Regions from separate parts of the Psychrobacter halodurans genome, predicted to be linked through region 3. Evidence: predicted binding sites of a transcription regulator. Region 3 holds the regulator's gene; each other region holds the start of a gene.

Region 1 (3,289 bases), on a different contig from region 3:
GCATTATCATCAAGTCAAGGTCGCCGAGGTACAAGACAGCCTAAAATCACGCGAGCGTGCTAGCCTAGACGATATCTTGACCATTCCATTGGCCAAAGACACCAACTGGACAGAGGAAGAGAAGCAGCAAGAGCTGGACAACAACGCGCAGGGTATCTTAGGGTACGTGGTACGCTGGGTAAACCAAGGCGTCGGTTGCTCAAAAGTGCCTGACATCAACGATGTGGGCCTGATGGAAGACCGTGCGACTTTGCGTATCTCAAGCCAGCATATCGCCAACTGGTTGCATCACGGTGTGGTCAGCGAGCAGCAAGTCATGGATACCATGAAGCGTATGGCGAAGATCGTCGATGAACAAAACGCCGGCGACAGTAGCTATCAGCCTATGGCAAACAACTTTGAGCAGTCTTATGCCTTTAAAGCCGCCTGTGACCTCGTCTTTAAAGGACGCGAGCAGCCAAGCGGCTACACTGAGCCACTATTGCACCAAGCACGCTTGGATCTAAAAGCCAACGTCTAAGCCAGTGTGCTTCGCTATACTATTGCATCGGCATAAAAGCTGTGTCGATGCATGTATATAGTGCTACATGGCTATATTGACCCGATGTCGATAGTGGGTCGATAGTAGATAGCGATAATGCTATTTTGCTTATAAGCGCTACTTATCAGTGAATAAGTAGCGCTTTATTTTTGTACGCAATACAGTGGGCATAATCGAATGGTTTGTCATAAAACTTACGATAAACCATTGGTATTTAAGGGCATTGTATAGCTATTTTTTTTCAACGCCTGAGCGCTATAAAAGATATGGAGTGCGCCAGATATCGCGTTAAAAGTACAAAAAAATATGTTGCAAATTATGTCAAAGTTGTTATGCTTGTACTCGAAGTATGAGTTTGGTAACGGATGTTACGCAGCAGAAGGATAAAGACCAACGTTTACATGGCAGTTACTTTTTTTGATGCTGGTTATGTAAGTCATGGTTTTTTCATCTTACTGTAATAAAACTTCGCCACACTTGTTTCTGACTAATCTCGGTAGCCAGTTACACATTATATCTTTGAGGATTTGTGACGATACCAATTGGGCACCAGCTAATAATAGCTCGCTCATTACTACAATTGTAAAGTGGAGATACCCCATGAAAAAACTACTTTTAGCTACAGCCGTTGCTGCTCTATCTGTTTCTGCAGCCAATGCCGCTCCAACTGTCTATGGTAAAGGCTTCTTAACTTTAGATTTGAACACAGGCGATACTGATGTAACTGTTACTGATACTGTGACAGGTGTATCAACTGAAACATCTTTTGATGAAGATGAACGTAGCCAATTAAATTCAAACGCTTCACGTATTGGTCTAAAAGGTTCTGAAGCACTAACTGCAAACACTGACTTAGTCTATCAACTAGAGTATGGTATCGATATTGATGCTGGTGATGCTTTTGTAGATGCAGACGGTGGCCGTATGGAAAAGTCAGATCAGTTTTACTCACGTGACACTTATCTTGGTTTGAAAAACGCTCAGTACGGTACATTGCTTGGTGGTCGTCTATCAGCTATCGATGATTACGTAAACTTTGCTAACGTGACTGAAGGTGGCGTACTAGGTGGTGATGCTGTACTTGCAAGCTTTGACGCACCGCGTACTAACAACACTTTTAACTACTTCTCGCCTAATATCAATGGCATGCAGTTCATGGCAATGTACGCCATGGATGAAGACAATGGTACTGATACACTAGGCCGCGATGCGTTTGGTGTTGGTGGTAAGTATGAAGCAGGTCCAATGAACGTTGGTGCTACGTACATCCAAGCAGGCGACTTTAAAGTTGCTCGTGTCAGTGGTAACTATGCTATCAGCCCAGTAGTGACACTAGGCGCTCTATATCAAAACACTGATTTTGACAGTGATGACAACGAAAATGCATTCACTATCAGTGGTGAGATGGCGACAGCGACTCCTTGGACTGCCTATGCTCAAGGTGATTTCGTAAACAATGTTGGCGGTGCTGACGATGCTGAAGCTTTCCGTGCGGTAGTAGGCGGCAAATATGCATTTAACGCGGCAACAACTGGTCACCTATATGGTGCTTATTTAAGCGCAGAGGAAGAAGAAACTGTTGCAACTACTAGAACGAAAGCAGAGTATGACGGCTTTGGTATCGGTGGTGGTATCGAATACAAATTCTAATCTAACCATTAGAATCTAAATAAAAAACTCATCCTTCGGGGTGGGTTTTTTTGTTGTATGTATTATTTGTGACAAAAGTCTACCGCTGAGGTAGAAAATAAGAGTTTCAGACAGTTTGCATTTTTGCCCTATATTTTATGGCGTATTTTTAGTAAAATCCTTCTTTACCAATTACCGAAAGAGTACTATGACCAAGTTTATATTTGTGACCGGTGGGGTAGTGTCCTCACTAGGAAAAGGTATCACCGCCGCTTCTCTTGCTGCGGTCTTAGAAGCGCGTGGCGTGACTGTCACGATGACCAAGATGGATCCGTATATCAACGTCGATCCAGGTACGATGAGCCCATTTCAGCATGGTGAGGTGTTTGTCACCGAGGATGGCGCAGAGACGGATTTGGATTTGGGCTATTATGAGCGCTTCTTACGCCACTCTAAGATGAGTAAGAGCAACAACTTTACCAGTGGTCGTATCTATCAAAACGTGCTAAACAAAGAGCGCCGCGGTGAGTATCTGGGTGGTACCGTGCAGGTCATCCCGCACATCACTGATGAAATCAAAAGTAAGATTCTTGCCAGTGGCGAAGGCTACGATATCGCCATTATCGAGATTGGCGGTACAGTCGGTGACATCGAGTCGCTGCCATTTATGGAAGCGGTACGTCAGATGCAAGTAGAGCTTGGCCGCAATCGCGCTATGCTCATGCATTTAACGCTGGTGCCTTATATCGCTAGTGCCGGCGAAACCAAAACCAAGCCGACCCAGCATTCAGTCAAAGAGCTACGCTCTATCGGTCTGCAGCCAGATATTCTCATCTGCCGCTCTGAGCACCATATCTCGCAAGACAACCGCCGCAAAATTGCGCTGTTTACCAATGTCGAAGAGCGCGCAGTCATCATGTGTGAAGATGCCCAAAGCATCTATCAAATCCCGCGCACCCTACATGAGCAAGATCTTGATGATCTAATCTGTGAGCGTTTTGGTCTTGATGTACCAGAAGCGGATTTGAGCGATTGGGACAAAGTGGTCGAAGCCCAGCTCAACCCTGAAGCGGTAGTGACGGTGGCGATGGTCGGCAAATATGTCGAGTTACCAGACGC
Region 2 (3,289 bases), on a different contig from region 3:
AGAGACGATACCCGTCAAGCGATTGGCCGTCAGTGGCACATAGCGCAGCAGCACGCCTGCATGAATGGTGAAGTAATCAACGCCTTGTTCGGCTTGCTCGATAAGTGTATCGCGGAATATCTCCCACGTTAGGTCTTCGGCGATGCCGTCGACTTTTTCTAATGCTTGATAAATCGGTACCGTACCGATGGGCACAGGCGAGTTACGAATCAGCCATTCACGGGTCTCGTGGATATGATTGCCTGTCGACAAATCCATGATGGTGTCAGCGCCCCAGCGCGTCGCCCATGTCATTTTTGACACTTCTTCATCGATAGAGGAGCCGAGCGCTGAATTGCCGATATTGGCGTTAATCTTTACCAAAAAATTACGGCCGATAATCATCGGCTCAGACTCAGGGTGATTGATATTATTTGGGATAATGGCGCGACCGGCCGCGACCTCGCTACGCACAAACTCAGGGGTGATGATTTTTGGCGTATTGGCACCAAAGCTCTCGCCGTCATGTTGGCGCATATCGGTCAGTTCATGCTGTTTTTGCGTCTCACGAATGGCGATATATTCCATCTCAGGGGTGATGATACCGCGGCGCGCATAGTGCATCTGGGTGACATTGCCTGCTTTACCATTGACTTTTTTGGCACGGCGCGGCTTATCGATATGGGCAAACCGTAGATTGGCTGTGGTGATATCACGCGCACGCGCTTGCCCGTATGAGCTGGACAAACCGCTTAGCTGCTCTGTATCACCGCGCTCGGCTATCCAGCCCTCACGCAGTTTGGGCAAGCCGCGGGTTAGGTCAATTTGGGCATCAGGGTCGGTATAGACGCCTGAGGTGTCGTAGACATAAAACGGCGGGTTTTGCTCCCAGTCGGACTCATCCACGCCCTGAATAGGCGTGGGATCTAGCGTGATCTTGCGCATCGGCACTTGAATATCAGGTCTTGAGCCTTGGATATAGACTTTTTGTGAGGCGGGGAGAATGCGGTGCAGGTCGCGTGCGTCTTCTTCAAAGCGCGTGTCTTTAGCACTACGGTGCGCAGGGGTTTTTAGCGCGTCGGTTTTTTTGTCAGAAGCGTTTTGCTGGGTCTTTGGAGGTAGGGTTGAGGTTGTCATATGCTGTCCTAGCGTGTTGGTTTTTGAATAAAAGCAACACCGCCAGAAGCTGCGGGGGTAGCACTTATCATCTAGGCAATTTTTGCTGCGTCGTCGTCACTGGCTGTCAAATCTATCATCGCGAAAACCTGCCTTCGCGGAGGATGTCATCAACCTGTAAGCGACGCTTGGTATCCCTCATCATTATTGAGCACTACTTAACCCTATAAAGCTTAGCACCACCAAGCGGGTATTTAGGCTAACAGTCATGAGGATAACAAGGCATTTCTGCCCGTCTTTGCCATACATAATAAAGTGCTGAAGACTTCCCTGCGTCGGTACTAACCGCATCAGGTTCGGCGGGTGATCTCTCAGCGAATGTACAAAGGCAGTCAGCCATTCGTACACCGCACCCCGAGTCTGTCAGTGTTGTAAATCAGTCTCATACTAACAAACTTCTGCCATGAGGGCTACTGGTGTTTGACCATCGGTATGTCAATCAACGTGCGCAAAATACCGTGAATCATGACACGCAGGCTAATGAGCGTTAGCCTCAAGCGGCGACTGATTTGACCCTATTTGTCACGCACATAAAAGAGTTGGGCGGTTGTCATCAAACTGTCATAAAAACTTGTCAACATGTCACACATGTCACCAATCATGCTTTGTTCAATCGTTGTCAAACTTTAGGAGTCCTACATGCGTTATTCGTTATTGGCAGTCGCCGTTAGTTGCACCTTAGTACTCACCGCTTGTAATAAATCCACCGACACCGCAGAGTCAGCAGCGCAGAGTGACACCAGCGCGGCGACAGTGGCCGAAACCACCAGCACAGCGACATCCTCTCCAGCAAGCGATTTTAAATCAGCTGAAAACATCGCCATGAACATCACTGGTGCGGGCGCGTCGTTCCCGCAGCCTATCTATGCCAAATGGTCCTATGACTATAATGCCGCGACTGGCGGCCAGGTCAACTATCAGTCTATCGGCTCCTCAGGCGGTATCAAACAAATCCAAGCAAAAACCGTTGACTTTGGTGCCTCTGATGCCCCCATGACTCCTGAAGAGCTGGACGCGGCAGGCCTTATTCAGTTTCCAACCGTCATCGGCGGTGTGGTACCGATTGTCAATATCGATGGTGTCGGACCAGGTGAGCTAAAGCTGGACGGCGCAACCTTAGCCGATATCTATCTGGGTAAGATTAGCAAATGGAATGACCCTGCCATCACTGCCATGAACCCAGATTTGACCCTGCCAGATGCTGCCATTACCACCGTGTTTCGCTCAGATGGCTCAGGCACGACCTTTAACTTTACCGATTATCTAGCCAAAGTCTCAAACGATTGGAGTGACAGCGTGGGTGTCGATAAAACCGTCAAATGGCCTACCTCTGCCACAGGGGCAGGCGGTAAAGGCAACGAGGGCGTATCAAGCTATGTCAATCGCATGAAAAACGCTATCGGCTACGTCGAGTATGCTTACGCCAAGCAAAACAACATGGCACACGCTGCCCTAAAAAATGCGGCGGGCAACTTCGTGCAGCCATCTGCTGAGACCTTTGCTGCGGCAGGTGATATCGATTGGTCACAGCAAGCAGGGTTTTATAAAGTCATCACCAACTCTGAGACCGAGCAAGCGTGGCCCATCGCCGCTGCCACCTTTATCTTGGTACACAAGCAGCCAGAAAACCCGCAGCAAGTGGCTGGCGTGCTGAACTTCTTTGATTGGGCGTATGCCCAAGGTGATGATAGTGCCATGGCGCTTGATTATGTGCCTTTCTCCGATACGGCAGTGGCACTGTTTAAAGACAAGTGGAATGAGGTCAAAGGCCATGATGGTCAGCCTGTCTACACCCCAGCTCAGTAGTTTTTCTATATATGTATAGCAGCACTTGTAAGCCCCTTTGAGACACCTATTCTCCGGTGGTTGTCTCAAAGGTTTTATCACAACAAATTTAAAAATAGCGTCATTAATGACCGTTAATAGCACCCTTTATTAAGGTTTCATTTGCTGTGATAAGACCTGATGAGTCTTTTCAAGATTTTGATTTAATATTATTTAATGCTGAGACACTTATGAATGATTTAAGGTCGCAACTGGCAAAACAAAAACGTTACGACGCACTATTCGTCAATGCCACCAAGGCATTTGCCATTCTCGTGCTGCTATCTTTGGGCGGTATTTTGCTCTCTTT
Region 3 (3,289 bases):
TATTGCAGCAAGATTTGCCAACAGAAAACAGCCTGCCCTCGCCACTGCCTCAGCAAAACCTAAGCGACACGTGGGGCGCAGCGCGCAGTCAAGGCCGCACACACGAAGGGATCGATATATTTGCCGCGCGGGGCACACCGATACAAGCGACGACAGCAGGCATCGTCAGTAAGGTCGGCGAAAACACCCTAGGCGGGCGTGTGGTGGTCATCGTCGGTCCTGGCGGCGCTGGGCACTACTACGCACACTTAGAGGAGTATGCCGATATCGCCCCCAATGACTGGGTCAATGCGGGTGATGTCATCGGCTATGTCGGCGACAGCGGCAACGCCAAGGGCACACCGCCGCACGTACATTATGGGATTTATATCAAAGGCAATGCGGTCAATCCCTACCCGCTTTTACAAAAATCCGAGCCTGCTCGGTAGCCTGTCATGATAAGCACGACGACTGCTTGCTTATCCATCTGACATTGGCTAATAGCCCTAAAATATTAACAGCCATCAAACCTCAGCTAATGGCAGCAGAGCGCACGTAATTTGGCGGAAATACCGCACTAAATGTCGAGCCGCCGCCTTCTACCGACTCGATTTGTAGGTTGGCTTCATGCTGGTATAAGACGTGTTTGACGATAGCCAGCCCTAAGCCTGTGCCGCCTGTGGCACGGCTACGACCCTTATCGATACGATAAAAACGCTCTGTCAGGCGGGCGATGTGCTGCGGCGCAATACCGATGCCATTATCCTCGACAGCGAAACGGCAACCCTCTGCTGTTTTGGTCCAGCTAACGGTGATATCGCCACCTTTTGGTGTGTATTTAATCGCATTGATCACCAGATTGGATAAGGCGCTGGTCAGATACATCTCTGAGCCGTACAGCCCATCATAGGTATCTATCTGTAGATGGATGCTATGACCATACTCTTGATTGTAGGCCTGTGCATCATCATAGATATGGGTTAGCAGCTTGGTCATATCGATATAATGTAGCTCATGAGTCTCTTCGATTTCGATACGCGATAGCAGTAATAAATCATTGACGATTCTATTCATGCGCGCTGTCTGCTGGGTCATCAGCTCAAAGCCGCGCTTCCAGTGCGGCGGCATGTCTGGCTGATCCGAAAAGTTTTCTAAATACCCCATCATCACGGTCAGCGGCGTACGCAGCTCATGTGAGACGTTGGCCACAAAATCGCGGCGCATCTCTTCTAGATGATGCAGACGCGTCACATCGTAGATGATCAATAGCTTTTCGTCGGCAAACGGGGTCAGTTCACACTTTAAATAACGCTCAGGCGCGCGCCATGACTTTATATGTACACCTTCGTCAGCCAGCGTCGGCGCTTGATAGTACTGGCGAAACTCAGATGCGCCAATAAAGTCAAAAATACATCGGCCTTTATCTGCTGCCTGCAATAATAGTAAATCTTCAGCGGCCTGATTCCACCACTCCAGACCATCACTGTCATTGAGTAAAATCACCGCATCGCGCAGTGCCCGCAGCGCACTTCTTATTTTTTTTAATTGATTGGTGGTGTTTTGTAGCGCTATCGGCTCTGAGATATCTTGTTCGGTACATTGCTTTGACATTATGTTACTCATCCATTTTTCGTGACCTATTTTTTTGCCCTACTTGTTATCTCGTTATCATTATGATGATTATCCCTATCAGCTAAGTGACCCTTACTGATAATCACTTACTGATAACTATGGTGATGATAGCTGGACTGGCAACAGAATTGCGGCGGCTATTTTGGCAGTATGAGCGCCTACTATTTGGCCTCAACAAAGCTTGAGAAGCGATAACCAGTACCGCGCACCGTTTGTATCAGCTTATCGCAGTCATGAGGGCGCAGCAGTTTGCGTAGGCGTTTGATATGCACATCGATGGTTCTGTCTTCGATATAGACATTGCCGCCCCACACTTGATCAAGCAGCTGGGTGCGCGTATAGGCACGCTCAGGATGGCTCATAAAAAACGCCAACAACCGATATTCGGTCGGTCCGACATCGATGATTTGCCCAGACGCCATGACCCGCTGGCTTTTGGGGTCGAGGCTTAACTTACCTATTTCAATGGTCTTGTCGGCGCTCAAAGCATTGCTACGGCGCAACACCGCTTTGATCCTTGAGATCAGCTCGCGCGTCGAAAAAGGCTTGGTCATATAATCATCTGCGCCCGCATCCAGACCGTGCACCTTGCTGTCCTCTTCGCTTTTGGCTGTCAGCATGATGACGGGTATCTCAGCGAGTAGCTCATCACTTTTGAGCATACGACAAAAATCAATGCCGCTTTTGTCCCCAGGCAGCATCCAATCTAGCAAAATCAGCGCTGGCCGATGGTCGACCACTTGTTGGTGCGCCTCTGATACGTCCGTTGCCTGCAAGCTATCAAAACCAGCCATCTCTAGCGTCATGACGACCATCTCGCGGATTGCAGGTTCATCTTCAACAATCAAAATTTGCTCATTATACATAAGGTATTCTCAGTGATAAGGGACAAAACAGACGTATAAAAAAGGGCGATAACCACTCGCCACTGCTTGCCTATTAAACGCGGTAATTGTGACAGTTTGATGACATTTGTCATTTAAGCGGCTGCTATAGACCAAGCCACTTCCCTCAAACAGATGGCACTCACCATCATGATTCACATTTGATGCTTTAGCGCACGTCTAATATAAAATTCAGTGGCCCATCATTGATACTCATAACCTGCATGTCTGCGCCAAACTGACCCGTCGCTACCTGAGGGTGCTGACTGTTGGCATAGTCGACTAGCTGAGCAAACAGTACGCGCGCTGCCTCTGGTGGCATGGCACCGCCAAAATCAGGACGCCGGCCTTTGTCAGTCTTCGCCATCAGGGTGAACTGTGATATCAGCAGCAGCCCGCCAGCGACTTGCTGGACATTTTTGTCCAGTTTGCCATATTTGGCAGGGTCATCGTCGTTTTCAAAAATACGATAGCCAAGGATTTTATCAATCATCCGTTTGGCCGTTTGTAGGTCGTCTTCAGGCCCCAAGCCGATATACGCCAGCACGCCATGCTCGATACGCCCGACACAACCCCCATCGACGCTGACGCTCGCACCATGTACCCGCTGTATCAATGCTTTCATTTATGCTCCCCTTACCAATTATGCTCATACAAACTTAGGCCGTCCATGATAAAATATCATCATTTATTTGCCTATTTATTACTCTCTCACCTTTATTTTGGTCGCCATATTATGAATGTATTCACCACCTTGCAGCAGCTTGTCCCGCAACAAAAGCTCAGTAAAGTCG

The links. The regulator PhoB, encoded in region 3, activates phosphate uptake and scavenging genes when phosphate is short. The targets are predictions, from matches to a motif close to TGTCATNAANCTGTCATAA.
Region 1: the regulator PhoB is predicted to act here: its motif matches at 987-1,005, upstream of J3491_RS03180 (porin).
Region 2: the regulator PhoB is predicted to act here: its motif matches at 1,704-1,722, upstream of pstS (phosphate ABC transporter substrate-binding protein PstS).

What each region holds. Positions count from the first base shown of each region.
Region 1 is NZ_JAGBKN010000004.1:106,061-109,349, forward strand. It holds gene J3491_RS03175 (malate synthase G) at 1-520, shown strand, start outside; gene J3491_RS03180 (porin) at 1,142-2,191, shown strand; gene J3491_RS03185 (CTP synthase) at 2,379-3,289, shown strand, end outside.
Region 2 is NZ_JAGBKN010000002.1:81,729-85,017, reverse strand. It holds gene thiC (phosphomethylpyrimidine synthase ThiC) at 1-1,116, opposite strand, end outside; TPP riboswitch at 1,406-1,522, opposite strand; gene pstS (phosphate ABC transporter substrate-binding protein PstS) at 1,795-2,961, shown strand; gene pstC (phosphate ABC transporter permease subunit PstC) at 3,171-3,289, shown strand, end outside.
Region 3 is NZ_JAGBKN010000016.1:45,851-49,139, reverse strand. It holds gene J3491_RS08440 (M23 family metallopeptidase) at 1-428, shown strand, start outside; gene phoR (phosphate regulon sensor histidine kinase PhoR) at 511-1,602, opposite strand; gene phoB (phosphate regulon transcriptional regulator PhoB) at 1,773-2,477, opposite strand; gene dtd (D-aminoacyl-tRNA deacylase) at 2,665-3,120, opposite strand; gene asd (archaetidylserine decarboxylase) at 3,232-3,289, shown strand, end outside.